Regions from separate parts of the Endozoicomonas sp. ALB115 genome, predicted to be linked through region 2. Evidence: predicted binding sites of a transcription regulator. Region 2 holds the regulator's gene; the other holds the start of a gene.
The links. The regulator LexA, encoded in region 2, represses DNA repair genes until DNA is damaged. The targets are predictions, from matches to a motif close to TACTGTNTANNTANACAGTA.
Positions count from the first base shown of each region.

Region 1: a site for LexA is predicted at 4,807-4,826, ahead of recN (DNA repair protein RecN). Genes of this name have one in related genera too.

Region 1 is NZ_JBLYZG010000021.1:58,460-66,072, reverse strand. It holds gene ACO6VE_RS11695 (ankyrin repeat domain-containing protein) at 1-491, shown strand, start outside; gene dnaJ (molecular chaperone DnaJ) at 567-1,709, opposite strand; gene dnaK (molecular chaperone DnaK) at 1,875-3,806, opposite strand; gene grpE (nucleotide exchange factor GrpE) at 4,012-4,626, opposite strand; gene recN (DNA repair protein RecN) at 4,860-6,569, shown strand; gene ACO6VE_RS11670 (DUF2158 domain-containing protein) at 6,633-6,959, opposite strand; gene ACO6VE_RS11665 (DUF2158 domain-containing protein) at 7,047-7,343, opposite strand.
Region 2 is NZ_JBLYZG010000052.1:2,043-9,655, forward strand. It holds gene topA (type I DNA topoisomerase) at 1-2,104, shown strand, start outside; gene ACO6VE_RS18780 (DUF6586 family protein) at 2,387-2,863, shown strand; gene ACO6VE_RS18785 (hypothetical protein) at 2,992-3,234, shown strand; gene ACO6VE_RS18790 (hypothetical protein) at 3,255-3,686, opposite strand; gene lexA (transcriptional repressor LexA) at 3,881-4,477, opposite strand; gene ACO6VE_RS18800 (TetR/AcrR family transcriptional regulator) at 4,624-5,253, shown strand; gene ACO6VE_RS18805 (L,D-transpeptidase family protein) at 5,288-5,770, shown strand; gene nagZ (beta-N-acetylhexosaminidase) at 5,797-6,816, shown strand; gene ACO6VE_RS18815 (mechanosensitive ion channel family protein) at 6,963-7,613, shown strand, end outside.

The DNA of each region.
Region 1 (7,613 bases), on a different contig from region 2:
CAATGATCAAGAGTTTTGTTAATGCTGGATTTGATGTTAATGCACCATGTAATAATTTAGGTTCAACAGTGCTTGCGTGTGCCGCTGCGGCCTGTGATTGGGAGCTCGTCGACAAATTGGTGGCCAAAGGTACTGATATTAATGCCGGGAATATAAATAATTATACGCCCCTCCACTATGCAGCCGAGAAAGGCCAGCAGAAAGCCATTTATGCTCTGATTGCCAAAGGTGCGTACGTCGACGCTCGAACCAAAAACGGGGCTACGCCCCTCCACTATGCAGCCGGGAAAGGCCAGCTGGAGGCCATTTGTGCTCTGATTGCCGAAGGAGCAGACGTCAGAGCTCGAACCAAAGACGGGTTTACGCCCCTCAAATATGCAACCCAGCAACGTCAGCAGGCAGCCGTTGATGCCCTGATTGCCTGCGCTGCAAAGCTCAAGAAGAGAACCACCGGTGCTCATGTCCGAAAAAAAACAGTAAGACAATGCTAAAAATCACCGCAAAAACAGCAGTAACGCAACCATTTAATGGAAGCCCCTGATAACAGAGGCCTTTTGAGGGGGGGATCAGGAAGTCATATCGTCAAAGAACTTCTTGACGCCATCAAAGAAGGATTGCTTTTTAGGCGACTGGTGACCGGCACCTTCTTTTTTGAAGGTGTCATCCAGCTCCTTGAGCAACTCTTTCTGACGCTCCGTCAGTTTCACTGGAGTCTCAACCACAACCCGGCACATCAGATCTCCGGCACTGCCACCACGGACCGGGACAACACCCTTGCCACGCAGACGGAACAGTTTACCCGTCTGGGTTTCCGCTGGAATCTTCAGCTTCACCCGGCCTTCCAGGGTGGGGACTTCCAGTTCACCGCCCAGTGCGGCATCGACAAATGTGATGGGTACTTCACAGTAGAGGTGTTTGCCGTCACGCTGGAAGATCGGATGATCAGCAACACTGACCTGAACGTACAGGTCTCCGGCTGGTCCACCATTGACACCCGCTTCGCCTTCACCGGCCAGACGGATACGGTCGCCGGTATCAACACCGGGAGGAATCTTGACGGAGAGGGTCTTGTATTCCTGAACGCGGCCTTCACCGTGACAGACGTTACAGGGGTCCTTAATCATCTTGCCTGTGCCGCGACAGTCAGGGCAGGTTTGCTGCACAGAGAAAAAGCCCTGCTGCATACGCACCTGACCAATACCGCCACAGGTGGTACAGCTGACAGGCTGAGTGCCTTTTTTCGCACCGGAGCCATCACACCCGTTACAGCTCACCAGTGTCGGAATACGGATTTTCTTGCTAACGCCGCGAACGGCTTCTTCAAGGCTGAGTTCCAGTTGATAGCGGAGATCGGCACCACGCTGGACGGAACTGCGGCTGCGACCACCGCCAGCACCGAAAATGTCACCAAAGACATCGCCGAAAATATCGCCGAAATTACCACCGGCAAAACCGCCAGCACCGCCCATGCCACCCATGTTCGGGTCGACACCGGCGTGGCCGTACTGATCGTAGGCCGCTTTTTTCTCGCTGTCGGAAAGAATTTCAAAGGCTTCGTTGATTTCCTTGAAGCTATCTTCCGCTGCTTTATCACCCGGGTTACGGTCGGGGTGATATTTCATGGCCATACGACGATAGGCCTTTTTTATGTCCTTGTCTGAAGCGCTCCTTTCTACACCCAGCACTTCGTAGTAGTCGCGTTTTGACATCAGAAAAACCCTGAGCTACCTGCATTCACCAGTCGAGCATGAAAACACAGAGCTAACTGGATTCATGGTCAAGTCTGACAAAGCCATCATTTTGATATATACGACAACGCGGGAATGAATCCCGCGTTGTGACCTTATCATCAGTCATTGATGATCGAGTTGGTCTTACTTCTTGTCATCCTTTACTTCTTCAAATTCAGCGTCAACGGCGTCGTCAGCTGCATCCGCCTTTTGGTCGGCACCGGCATCAGCCTGGGCTTCGCCCTGCTGCTGAGCTTCAGCATACATCTTCTGGGCCAGACCGGCAGAGGCTTCAGACAGTGCCTTGGTCTTGGCTTCGATCTCTTCCTTATCGTCACCTTTGACCGCGGCTTCAACGTCTTCGATCGCCTTGGTGATGGCCGCCTTCTCTTCTTCAGTGGCCTTGTCACCGGCTTCTTCCAGCGTCTTGCGGGTTGCGTGCGCCAGACTGTCAGCCTGGTTACGGGCCGCCGCCAGCTCTTCGAACTTCTTGTCGTCTGCTGCGTTGGCTTCAGCATCCTTGACCATTTGATCGATCTCTTCGTCCGACAGACCGGAAGATGCCTTGATCACAATAGACTGTTCTTTGCCAGTTGCCTTGTCTTTTGCCGAAACATTCAAAATACCGTTGGCATCCAGGTCGAAGCTGACTTCGATCTGAGGCATGCCGCGAGGTGCTGGCGGAATGTCTGCCAGGTCGAAACGGCCCAGGGACTTGTTGTGAGTCGCCTGCTTGCGCTCACCTTGCAACACGTGAATGGTGACTGCGCCCTGGTTGTCGTCGGCCGTAGAGAACACCTGGGACTTTTTGGTCGGGATGGTGGTGTTCTTTTCGATCAGTGGCGTCATTACGCCGCCCATGGTTTCGATACCCAGGGTCAGCGGAGTAACGTCCAGCAGCAGAACGTCTTTGACGTCACCGGCCAGAACCGCAGCCTGGATGGAAGCACCCATGGCCACCGCTTCGTCAGGGTTAACGTCCTTGCGAGGCTCTTTACCAAAGAACTCGGCCACTTTCTGCTGAACCAGTGGCATACGGGTCTGACCACCCACCAGGATAACTTCGTCGATGTCAGACAGGTCCAGGTCAGAGTCCTTGACCGCGATGCGGCATGGCTCCAGAGAACGGGCAACCAGGTCTTCTACCAGGGATTCCAGCTTGGCACGGCTGACTTTAACGTTCAGGTGCTTGGGACCGGTGGCATCGGCAGTGATGTAAGGCAGGTTGACGTCTGTCTGCTGAGTAGAAGACAGTTCAATCTTGGCTTTCTCAGCGGCTTCTTTCAGACGCTGCATGGCCAGTGGGTCGCCTTTCAGGTCGATGCCCTGGTCTTTTTTGAATTCGTCGGCAAGGTATTCGATCAGGCGCAGGTCGAAGTCTTCACCACCCAGGAAGGTGTCACCGTTGGTGGCCAGTACTTCAAACTGGTGCTCGCCATCTACGTCAGCGATCTCGATGATGGATACGTCGAAAGTACCGCCACCCAGGTCATAAACGGCGATGGTCTGGTCGCCTTTTTTCTTGTCCATGCCGTAAGCCAGCGCCGCAGCGGTTGGCTCGTTGATGATCCGCTTGACCTCCAGACCCGCGATACGGCCTGCGTCTTTGGTAGCCTGACGCTGGGAATCGTTGAAGTAGGCAGGAACGGTAATAACCGCTTCAGTTACTGACTCGCCCAGATAGTCTTCAGCGGTTTTCTTCATCTTCTTCAGGATTTCGGCAGAGATCTGAGGCGGTGCTTTCTTGTCACTTTTAACCTCAACCCATGCATCGCCGTTGTCCGCTTCGATGATTTTGTACGGAACCATCTTGATGTCTTTTTGAACGACGTCGTCTTTAAAGCGACGGCCGATCAGACGCTTGATGGCGAACAGGGTGTTGTCGGGGTTGGTAACCGCCTGGCGCTTGGCTGGCTGGCCTACCAGAATCTCACCGTCGTCGGTGTAGGCGATGATGGAAGGGGTGGTACGTGCGCCTTCAGCGTTTTCGATGACTTTGGATTTATCGCCGTCCAGGATCGCCACACAGGAGTTGGTGGTACCCAGGTCAATACCAATGATTCTGCCTTTACTCATTTTGAGTCTCTCCATTGCCCATAATCAGGGCGGAAAACTTTGAAATCTTTGTTCGCTGCCCAATGCTTTCAACCGATGTTGAGTCTGGTGAAACAGCGTTTAGGTGGTGATTACCACGATCTTGGTTTGCTATATGGGAGCGGTCTTTGCTTTTTCAAGGGGCTCTTGCAAGATTCTCGATCAGCCTCCCGGAGCCCCTCTTTGGTTAAGCCGCTTTGGAAACCACCACCATGGCCGGACGGATAACACGACCGTGCAGTGTGTAGCCTTTTTGGAAGACATTCATCACGGTGTTGGGTTCCATATCCGGGTTGGGCACCATGGAGATGGCCTGATGGAAGTTCGGGTCGAACGGCTGGCCTTCAGGGTTAACCTGCTCAACACTGAATTTTGCCAGGGCATCCAGCAGCTGCTTGTGGGTCAGGCGCATGCCTTCGAGCATGGTCTCGTGCTGACCTTCACCCTGTTCTGCGCTTTCAATACCTTTTTCCAGGCTCTCAACCACAGGGATCAGTTCGTTGACGAACTTCTCCAGGGCAAATTTGTGGGCTTTTTCAACGTCCTGCTCTGCGCGGCGCTTGGTGTTCATGGCTTCGGCATGAGCGCGCAGCGCCTGGTCTTTAGCCTGGGCTAGCTGCTCTTCGAGTTCTTCGATTCGTCTGGCGCTATCGTCGTTGGCCTGCTCTTCGGCTTGATCTTCTGAATCAGCCGCCTCTTCCAGAATCGGGTCAACGGCTGCCTCAGCGTCAGCAGAAATTTCAGTTTCGTTGGCTTCAGGTTGCTCGGCCTGATCTTCTGCTTTGGTGTTTTCTACAGTCATTCCAACGTTTCTCCGGATGTCAATCCAGCCTGAAATGCTGGCTGGAACGTGTCTTCGTGTTATGGGCCGTAGTGCTTCCGTAGGGCCCCGGCAAAAGTAAATATTAAGTGATAGCCTAATATGGGGTTCATGGCAGCTTATTCAAGGGGAAATTTGCTTTACCAATTCGGGTTTTAAGTTTACTGTATAAATAAACAGTAACCCGATATGCAATTGGGATCGTGAGAGCTGCCATGCTGAACCAAATTTCCATCAGCAACTATGCCATCGTTGACCACCTTAACTTGGACATCAATCCCGGGATGACCGCCATCACCGGGGAAACGGGTGCCGGTAAATCCATTATGCTGGATGCCCTCGGGCTGGCCCTGGGGGGGCGGGCGGGCAGCGACTGTGTGCGTGATGGTGCTGATCGGGCCGATATCCGCGCCTGCTTTGACCTTCAACGCATACCTGCCGCAATAGAGTGGTTGCAGGAGCGAGATTATGACAGTGAGCATGCTGGCGGTTCCGAATCCTCGGCGAACGAATGTATTTTGCGCCGGGTGGTGACCCGTGAAGGTCGCTCCCGGGGCTATATCAATGGTATCCCGGTCACACTGGCCGAGTTGAAGGGGCTGGGGGAGTTGTTAATCGATATTCACAGTCAGCATGCCCACCAATCACTGTTGAAAAAGAGCAATCACGCTGAGCTGCTGGATGAGTTTTCCGGCTCGCTGGCGCTGTCCCGGGAAGTAGCGGATATGGCCGCAGATTACCGCCAGACCTCTGCGCAATTGCATGCTTTATTGTCCGATCAGCAGGACCGGGAAGAGCGGGTTCAACTGCTGAGTTATCAGTTGCATGAGTTGGAGCAGTTAAACCTTCAGCCCGGGGAGGTTGAGCAGTTGGAGCAGGAGCATCGCCAGCAATCCCAGGCCGGTGCAACCTTATCGGCCTGCCATCAGATCACCCGGGTTTGTACCAGTGATGATGGTGATAATTTGCTGCAGCAGCTCTCTTTTTGCCTGCACCGCCTCAGTGAACTGCAGCTTGAGCATGCCGCCATCAATAACTCTCTGGAGATGCTGTCATCCGCGCAGATTCAGGTGGAGGAAGCGGTTGGCGAGCTGAATCATTTTATTGATCACTTTGATGCCGATCCACAAAGGGCCCGGGAAATCGAAGACCGGCTCAGTGCTATTTTTGATCTGGCCCGCAAACACCGTATCCAGCCAGAAGCGTTGCTGGAGAAACAACAACAGATCAGCGAAGAGCTGGAAAAAGTTCAGTGTCATGATGAACAGGTAGCCGACCTGGAACTGTCCCTGGAACAGCAGCAGAAAAAACACAATCAGTTAGCCGAAAAACTGTCTGCCAGACGCAGGGCCGCCGCGCGAAAACTGGAAAAACAGGTGTCTGAACGCATTGCCTTGCTGGGTATGCCCAAAGGTAAGTTCTGTGTCGAGCTAACAGACATTCCTGATCGCACGGTTGCCTCTCAAGGCTTTGAATCCATCGAGTTCCTGGTGACCACCAACCCGGGGCAACCTCCGCGCGCCCTGGCCAAAGTAGCTTCCGGTGGAGAGCTTTCCCGAATCAGTCTGGCCATTCAGGTAATTATTGCGCAAACCGCGTCAACGCCAACGCTGGTGTTTGATGAGGTAGATGTGGGTATTGGCGGCGGCACGGCAGAAATTGTGGGCAGTATGTTGAGAGAAGTGGGTAAAAAAGGGCAGGTGCTGTGTGTTACCCATCAGCCCCAGGTAGCATCCCAGGCCCATCAGCATCTGCACGTCAGTAAGAAAGTCAGTCGTAAGGCGTCTAGCACCCGTATTCTCAAGCTGGATGGTGAACATCGCGTACACGAAATTGCCCGAATGCTGGGAGGTGTTGAACTGACTGCACCAACATTAAGTCATGCCCAGGAGATGCTGTTTCAGGCTCAGGTGCAAGCCGTATAAATGCTTCCGGTGAGATTGCTTTAAATGAATTAAAGCAACCTCACAGGTTTGGATGTGGCGGAGTTAATGAAAATTTTTACCTGGTTTGCCACCTTTTTTGTCTGCTTCATTATCTGATTCTGATTCTGATTCTGATTCTGGTTCTGTCTCTGCATCAGCCTTTGTCTTTGCTTCAGGGTCGAGCTGAACCTCAATATCAATTTCAAAATCACCTTCCACGGGCTCAAGGGCTACGATTGGAAAGGTTGAGTGTCTGAGTTTTTCATATTCGAACCACTCGCAGCAGTAACTATAAGTACCATCCTCCATCGGGTATTCATAGGTAACGCAAAGTACCGGGCCACCGGCTCTCAGGCGGACGAGTTGACCGATTTTTGCTCTTATTTCCATATTTTTGAATCCTTATGCAAGTTTGATAGTTTTTTTAATAGACATTGTTTAATCATATTAGTTCCATCGTTTATTCATGAATGAGTATTAGTGATAGTTTTTACCCTTATCGCCCTCTTCTGCTTCCACTTCTGTATCTACTTCTGCTTTTGCTTCTGTTTCCACTTCGGTGCCGGGCTGACCCTTAATACTGGCTTCAAACTCACCTTCCACAGGTTCAAGGGCTACGATTGGAAAGGTGTAATCTCTCAGTCTGTCATCTTCAAACCACTGGCAGGTATAGCTATAAGATCCATCAGCCATAGGGTATTCGCACGTAACACACAGTACGGGACCACCGGCTCGTAAGCGGACAAGTTGACCGATTCTGGCTCTTATTTCCATTTGTTTGATTCCTTTTGATTGAAAGTCTTTTAATAGACATTTTTTTATTATGTTAGTTCCATCGTTTTGCTCTTGACGGAGTTTTTGATTGGATAGTTACGTTTAACTATCTGGTTTGGCACAAAAATCAAGGGATCAATTACGAAACGAATGTTGATCTATCCGTTCTGATTAATTTCACTAACCTATTGAAGAAAAAATGAATTCCCCCTCGGCAGAAGCAGAGGGGGCAAGTGATCTCACAGGTTAGAGGTTAACTCTTGTTTTTTT
Region 2 (7,613 bases):
CCGGTTTCTGGATCGGGTGGTTGGTTACATGGTTTCCCCGCTGCTTTGGGCAAAAATTGCCCGTGGGCTCTCTGCCGGGCGTGTTCAATCCGTTGCTGTCAAGCTGGTGGTGGAGCGTGAGCGGGAAATTCGCAGTTTTATTCCTGAAGAGTACTGGGAAGTTTATGCCGATCTCCAGGCTGCCGGGAGTGATGCCGTCCGTTTTCAGGTAGTGAAAGAGAACGGGGTAAATTTCAGGCCAACAGGCAAGGCGGAAACGGATAAAGCCCTGGCTCAGTTACAGCAGGGTCAATACGCTCTGACCAGCCGGGAAGATAAGCCAACCCAGAGCAAGCCTTCGGCACCTTTTATCACATCAACACTGCAGCAGTCGGCCAGCACGCGCCTGGGTTTCAGTGTCAAGAAAACCATGATGCTGGCGCAGCGCCTGTATGAGGCGGGTTACATCACCTACATGCGTACCGACTCCACCAATCTGAGTCAGGATGCGGTTGCCAGTGCCCGGTCCTTTATTGCCAAACAGTATGGTGATCAATACTGTCCGGAGCAGCCAAATCTGTACAGCAGCAAGCAAGGTGCCCAGGAAGCTCACGAAGCGATTCGACCATCCAGTGTTACGTTAAAGCCTGATGATCTGTCTGGAATGGAGCGGGATGCGGAGCGTTTGTACGATTTGATCTGGCGTCAGTTCGTTGCCTGTCAGATGACGCCTGCTGAGTATCTCAGTACGTCTCTGGTCGTCGACGTTAACGGCTATCAGCTCAAAGCCAGGGGACGGACATTGAAGTTTGATGGCTATACCCGGGTGCAAAAGCCTCTGGCCAGAAAAGGCGAAGATGTGATTCTGCCGGATCTGCAAAAAGGGGTAGCCCTGACCCTGGAAAAACTGGACCCCAAACAGCTGTTCACCCGCCCACCGGCCCGTTTCAGCGAAGCGGCACTGGTCAAGGAGTTGGAGAAACAGGGTATTGGTCGGCCGTCGACCTATGCGTCGATTATTTCCACCATTCAGGACCGTGGTTACGTTTCAGTGAAGAATCGCCGCTTTTATGCGGAAAAAATGGGCGATATTGTCACTGATCGTCTGAATGAGTCGTTTAATGAGCTCATGGACTTTCACTTCACGGCAAGAATGGAAGAGAAACTCGATGATATTGCTGAAGGTGAAAAAAACTGGAAGCAGGTTCTTGATGATTTTTATACCGACTTTACCCTTCAGTTAACCCAGGCTGAACAGAGTGAAGGAGGGATGCGCGCAAATGAACCCTCCCTGACCGATATAGAGTGTCCTACTTGCCATCGACCCATGATGATTCGTACTGCATCGACCGGGGTGTTTCTGGGTTGTTCCGGTTATTCACTGCCACCGAAGGAACGCTGTAAAACGACGATTAACCTGGTTCCCGGTGAAGAGGTGGAAGACGCCGATGATGAATACGCCGAGGTTAATGCCCTGCGAGCCATGCGTCGTTGTCCCAAGTGCTCTACCGCGATGGAAAGCTATCTGATTGATGAGCAGAGAAAGTTACACGTCTGTGGTAACAACCCTGATTGTTCCGGCTTTGAGGTGGAGAAGGGGAGTTACAAATTAAAAGGTTATGATGGCCCCGTACTTGACTGTGATAAGTGCGGCAGTGAAATGCAGTTGAAAACCGGGCGCTTTGGCAAATATTTTGGTTGTACCAACAGTGAATGCAAGAACACCAGAAAGTTGCTGAAAAGTGGTGAGCCTGCTCCACCCAAAATGGAGCCAGTGCCCATGCCTGAGTTAAAGTGCGTAAAAGTTGATGACCATTATGTGCTCAGGGATGGCGCGTCCGGATTGTTCCTTGCGGCCAGTCAATTTCCCAAGAACAGAGAGACCCGTGCTCCGCTGGTGGCGGAGCTATTGCCCCATCAGGCCATGATCGACCCTAAATACGGTTATCTGATGGATGCTCCCCGTCAGGACCCTGATGGCAATCCGGCAATTATTCGTTACAGCCGTAAGACCAAACAGCAGTACGTTATGTCCGAGCTTGATGGTAAGGCAACGGGCTGGAGTGCGGTATTTGAAGATGGCCGCTGGCATGAAAAGCAGTCTAAAAAGCGCCAGTCCGGTTAGATTTATCTCAAACCCCAGGTTCGTGAGACAGGGCTATGAAGCCCTGTTGTATTATGGCTGTTAAGTAGCTAACCATATGAAATCACATATTTCTGACTCCTTGTTCAGGCACTATGCTTCGTTACAACTCCGGTCACATAGCTACGGCTATGCTCCCTCCGTTGTGCCTCGCATAGCACCTGCCCAAGTAGCCAGAAATATGTGATTTCATATGGCCAGCTACTTATAAACTTTGAGTTCGACAAAGCACAAGTTGTTCCCGAAAGATTGATGGAGTTGGTTATGACAAACAATTGGCAGGGATATACCAATAAAATGCTCTTTCACGCCCGTTTGTTGCTGGATGCCTGGGAAGATGCTGATGATCTTGCCAAGTCGGCATTTCGTGAGGCCTGTCTGAATGCAATGGTTCAGGCTTACCGCTCGTTACTGGCGGAAATTATGACGAATTACCGTTTGCCGGTAAATCAGCTACCCTCTCTTGATGAGGCAATGAACAGTGTTCATCATAAGGGAGAGGTGTCTACTGAGTTGCAGTACATTGAACGTCTTGAGCAACATGATTCCTGGTTGTCGGCGTTATTAAAAAGTCATCAGGACTGTGCCATGCCTATACAGCGTAAAAGTGTTGAGCGGAATGAAATTCCTCTGTTTAATGCCAATAGTGTGCGGTTTGATCAGTCAGAAGGCTTTCTTTCTGTGCTTGAGTCCTTGAAGGAGCTGGTTACCTATAGTCGGAACTTCAGCCTGGAGTGGTAGGTTTCTGATGTTTTCAGGTTTGTTCATTGCCAGCCATATTCAGCTCTTTAGGGCTGATATCTTGAAAGCCTCTGCTGGCTAATGCACAATGCTTCACCGCTAACCCTAAAATCCCGGTATCACTATTTATGTCAGCGTCGTTTCTTGAAATTGTTGAACTGCCTTCCGGCGAAATCGTTTTGCGTCGCAGTGATGAGGAGAACGCCGAGCCTCTGGTTACCATGTCATTCTCCCGGGAGTTGCTTGACTTTCTCCAGGGAGATCAGGTGGAGGTAGCCAAGGCTATGCTGGATGCCTGCATAGAAGAAGTCGGGCGTAAAACAGAAGCTGACGCTGGAGAATACATCCCTGAAAACCGGGTTCTTCATTAACCGTCATACAGACCCTCCAGTTATCCTCTGTTCCTGATTGCCAGTCCCTGACATCGACCTGAGCGAGCGGCGGTCTCGAGTTCAGAGAGTGTGATGCTATCCATCTGCTCGATCCAGCTGACCACGGTGTGGCTGGTGCCTGAGGCCAGTGCCTTGCGAGTGAGTTTCAGTGGGTCTGCCACTGCGGAAGGGTTGAGAACCTGAAGGCGCTGCCTGCTGATGCCCGATGACTTCAGCCAGTTTATGGTGCTTTTTGCCTGTTCACTGGACAGTATCAGGGTAAGCCAGCGTTGATCCTGATGGTTAGCCAGCTCATACAGAACAGTCTTCAGAAAACGTCCTGATTGCCAGGGCGGGCCTGAGAGAATCAGCTCATCAATAAAGCTGACAGGTTCACTGTCAATGCAGGGAGCGTTACCGTTCTGACTGGATGATGGTGTTAATGCTTGCATGTCAGGTCCTCTACATCAGAGATCGTCAGGGTCTAGTGCTGCTAAGCGCTGTTGCCCATACCGTTCGTCCTGAAGCTTGTCGAAGGACCCATAGGGCCTAAAGGCGGAAACTCCGGACTCTGATAGATCGTGCCAAGCACCCTTCGACTCCGCTCAGGGTGAACGTGGTTTACGGGTAATAACGCTTAGCCGCACTAGTTCCTGATAACCCCCACACTCAGTCCTTCGATAGCAAAGGTATCAACGCTGAGGTCTACTTCGATTGTCTTGAATTCTTTGTTTTCCGGGTGCAGGTAAATTCTGTTTTTAACCTGTTCAAAACGTTTGACCGTTACTTCGTCGTCAATTCTGGCAACGACAATCTGGCCATTGGCTGCGGTTGATGTTTTATGGACAGCCAGAAGGTCCCCGTCAAGAATACCGATATCCTTCATGCTCATCCCTTTTACCCGAAGCATGAAGTCTGCTTTGGGGGAAAAGAAATCAGGGTTGATGGACAGGTGGTCTTCAATATGTTCCTGGGCAAGAATGGGGCTTCCTGCAGCAACCTGTCCTACAATAGGCAGGCCGGAAGATTCAGTGCCGGGGATTCGGATACCTCTTGAGGTTCCGGGGGTGATCTCGATAGCTCCCTTGCGGGCGAGGGCTCTGAGATGTTCTTCTGCTGCATTGGGTGATCGGAACCCGAAGGTCTGTGCGATTTCTGCACGAGTGGGGGGGAAACCGGTCTCTTCTATATGAGATTTGATCAGTTCAAGAATCTCAGTCTGGCGCTTGGTCAATTTATACATGATTAAATCTGTGTTTTTATACAGTACATGTAATTATATACAGTATTTTGCTGACTGCAACCACCCCTGTCTTATTAATCTAACTTGATGTTTCAGTTGGCAAACGTTAGTTTTAAACAAATGTTTACATTGGAGGTTTTACAGACATGTCACAGTCAGCGACAGTAGACAGGATTCTGGACGCTGCCGAGAAGTTATTTGCTGAGCATGGGTTCGCAGAGACCTCGCTGCGTTCAATTACCAGTCAGGCGGGTGTTAACCTGGCCGCTGTTAATTACCACTTCGGCTCCAAAAAATCCCTGATCCAGGCGGTCTTTTCCCGTTTTCTTGATCCTTTTGTCAGCAATCTTTCCGGGGCTCTTGTGCGATATCAGGATAATAATGACGTTCTTGATCTGGAAGAAATACTTCATTTACTGGTGGATCAGATCATGGCGGTTAAACCCCGCAGCCCTGAAGATCTCTCTGTTTGTATGAGGATGATTGGCCTGGCCTACACACAGGGCCAGGGGCATCTGAAGAAATATTTGCGCGACGTCTACGGGGAAGTATTCCAGGCTTATCTGGAGTTGCTGGTAAAAGCGTGTCCTGAGTTGCCATTGAATGACCTGTTCTGGCGCGTCTATTTTATTCTGGGTTCCGCTGTGTTTACCCTTTCAGGAGCGGATGCACTGAGGGCTATTGCGGAAAGCGATTATGGGGTCAGGACTGAACTGGAAGATATCATGAGAAAGATGGTGCCTTTCATGGCGGCAGGTCTAAGATCGCACACCTGACGGATCATTTAACCATACAGAGCTTGATTTACCGATGCATCTTACTGTTCATATTGCCAGTCAGGAGATGGTGCTGCATGAGAAGGACGGCAAGCGCCGTGTTTATTCTGTGTCTACTGCCAGCAAGGGAGTCGGGCAGCAGGAGGGGAGCTGGCAAACACCTCTTGGTCAGCATGTTATCCGGGCGAAAATTGGTGCCGGTCTGCCGACTAATTCAGTATTTGTCGGACGTCGCTTTACCGGTGAGATTTATTCCCCCGGGCTTTGTCAGCAGTACCCTGAAAGAAAGGACTGGATATTAACCAGAATTTTATGGCTCAGTGGCCTGGAGCCCGGATATAACCGGCTGGGTAATGTTGATACCATGCGTCGCTATATCTATATCCACGGTTCGCCGGATACGGCAGTGATGGGTGAACCCGGCTCGCGGGGATGTATCCGAATGCATGGGGAAGATATTATCGATCTGTTTGACCGTGTAGATACCGGTACCAGGATAGATATACAGCTTAGCTGATACCGTTTTTTTTAGAGGATAGAGTCGTGCCAACAGGCCTGAACCGTGGTGTTCTTTTGATTGATCTCGAGGGAGTGCAGCTGACCGCCGAAGAACACCAGCTGCTTTCCCTGCCCGGTGTTGCGGGTATTGTCCTTTTTTCCAGGAACTATCAGAGTCGGGAACAGTTAATTGCCATGGTTCGTTCTGTCCGGAATGTTCGTCGGGATCTGTTAATCTGTGTGGATCAGGAAGGTGGGCGTGTGCAACGCTTCAAGGACGGATTTACCCGTCTACCCCCGGCGCAGGCTTATGGGGCATTTGACCCGGATCAGCAGTATCAGATGGCTTATCAGTCAGGCTGGCTGATGGCCTCTGAGTTGCTGGCCTGCGGGATAGATCTTTGCCTGGGGCCGGTGCTGGATATTGATCATGGTAAAACGTCGATCGTGGGAGATCGGGCTTTTGGGCGTTCGATTGAGCAGGTGAATCACCTGGCCTCATTGTGGATTGATGGGGTTCATGAAGCGGGAATGTCTGTGGTTATCAAGCACTTTCCGGGCCATGGGAATGTGGATGCTGATTCCCATGTGAGCCTTCCCCTGGATGATCGTACTTTTGATGAGATCTGTCAGTCGGACCTGGAGCCTTTCCGGGTAATGATTCAAAAGGGGGTTGAGGCATTAATGTCGGCCCATATCCTGTTTCCCGCTATTGACCGGCATCCGGTGGGTTATTCTTCAGAATGGCTGAAAGGGGTGTTACGCAATCAGCTGTCATTTGAGGGGCTGGTTATCAGCGATTGCCTGTCGATGGAGGGAGCGGCGAAAACCGGCAGTTATCCTGCCAGGGCCAGGGCAGCCCTGGATGCTGGTTGTGATCTCCTGATTATCTGTAATCGTCAGGGGGTTCGGGAGGTACTGGCTGAGATAGACGGCTCGGGTTTACAGGGTGTCGGTCCGGATGGTTTGATGCCTGACTCTTACACTGACTGGGCGTCTCTTGAACAGTCAGAGCGCTACAGGAAGGCGCGTAAAATGCTGGTAGAAGCTTTTGGAACAGGCTGACTTTAATGGTGCCATGGCCATCACCGTCCGGCAATTCAGGGAAACTTTCTTTCTAAGCGGTTGTAGGAATGCTTGAAAGAGGATAGTAAACAAACTGGCTACAATTTATAAAAATAACCAACTGAAATCCCTGAATGATCCCGATTATGAACCCCGAATTTATCTCGTTCTATTCTCATTTGATGATTGCCTTTTTGCTGGCTGCTGCTTCATTTTATGGCATAAAGTGGTTGGCCCATGGTGAGCAAAAGGGGCCGGAACGGGTCTTCTGGTGCCTGGCTATCAACATACTGCACAGACCCTTGCTGACGCTGCCCTGGGTGTTGTTCATTCTCTATTCGGCGCATTACTGGCCGGGGCTTGAGCGGTCGGATGTCAATGAAACCCTGCAACTGATTCAAAAACTCATTCTGACCATCTATCCGGCCTGGTTTATCTGGGAAATCAGCCTGAATATGCCAGAGGTGCTGGATTCCATGGGCGAGCGGTGGCGTGAGCGTTTATCGCCTTCAGTGATTGCCCGTTCAGTGCAGCTGATTATCGTTGTTTCTACATTGTTGAGTCTTGCCCAGGCCTTCGGCTATAGCCTGTCAACCCTTCTGGCCTTTGGTGGTATTGGCGGTATTATTCTGGGTCTTGCTGCCAAGGACTGGCTGGCAAACTTTTTCGGTGGATTAATGCTGATGTTGGATCGTCCTTTTACCGAGGGTGACTGGATTCGCTCTCCGGACCGATCCATTGAAGGGCATATCGAAAAGGTTGGCTGGCGTCTGACAAAAATAAGAACCTTTGATAGA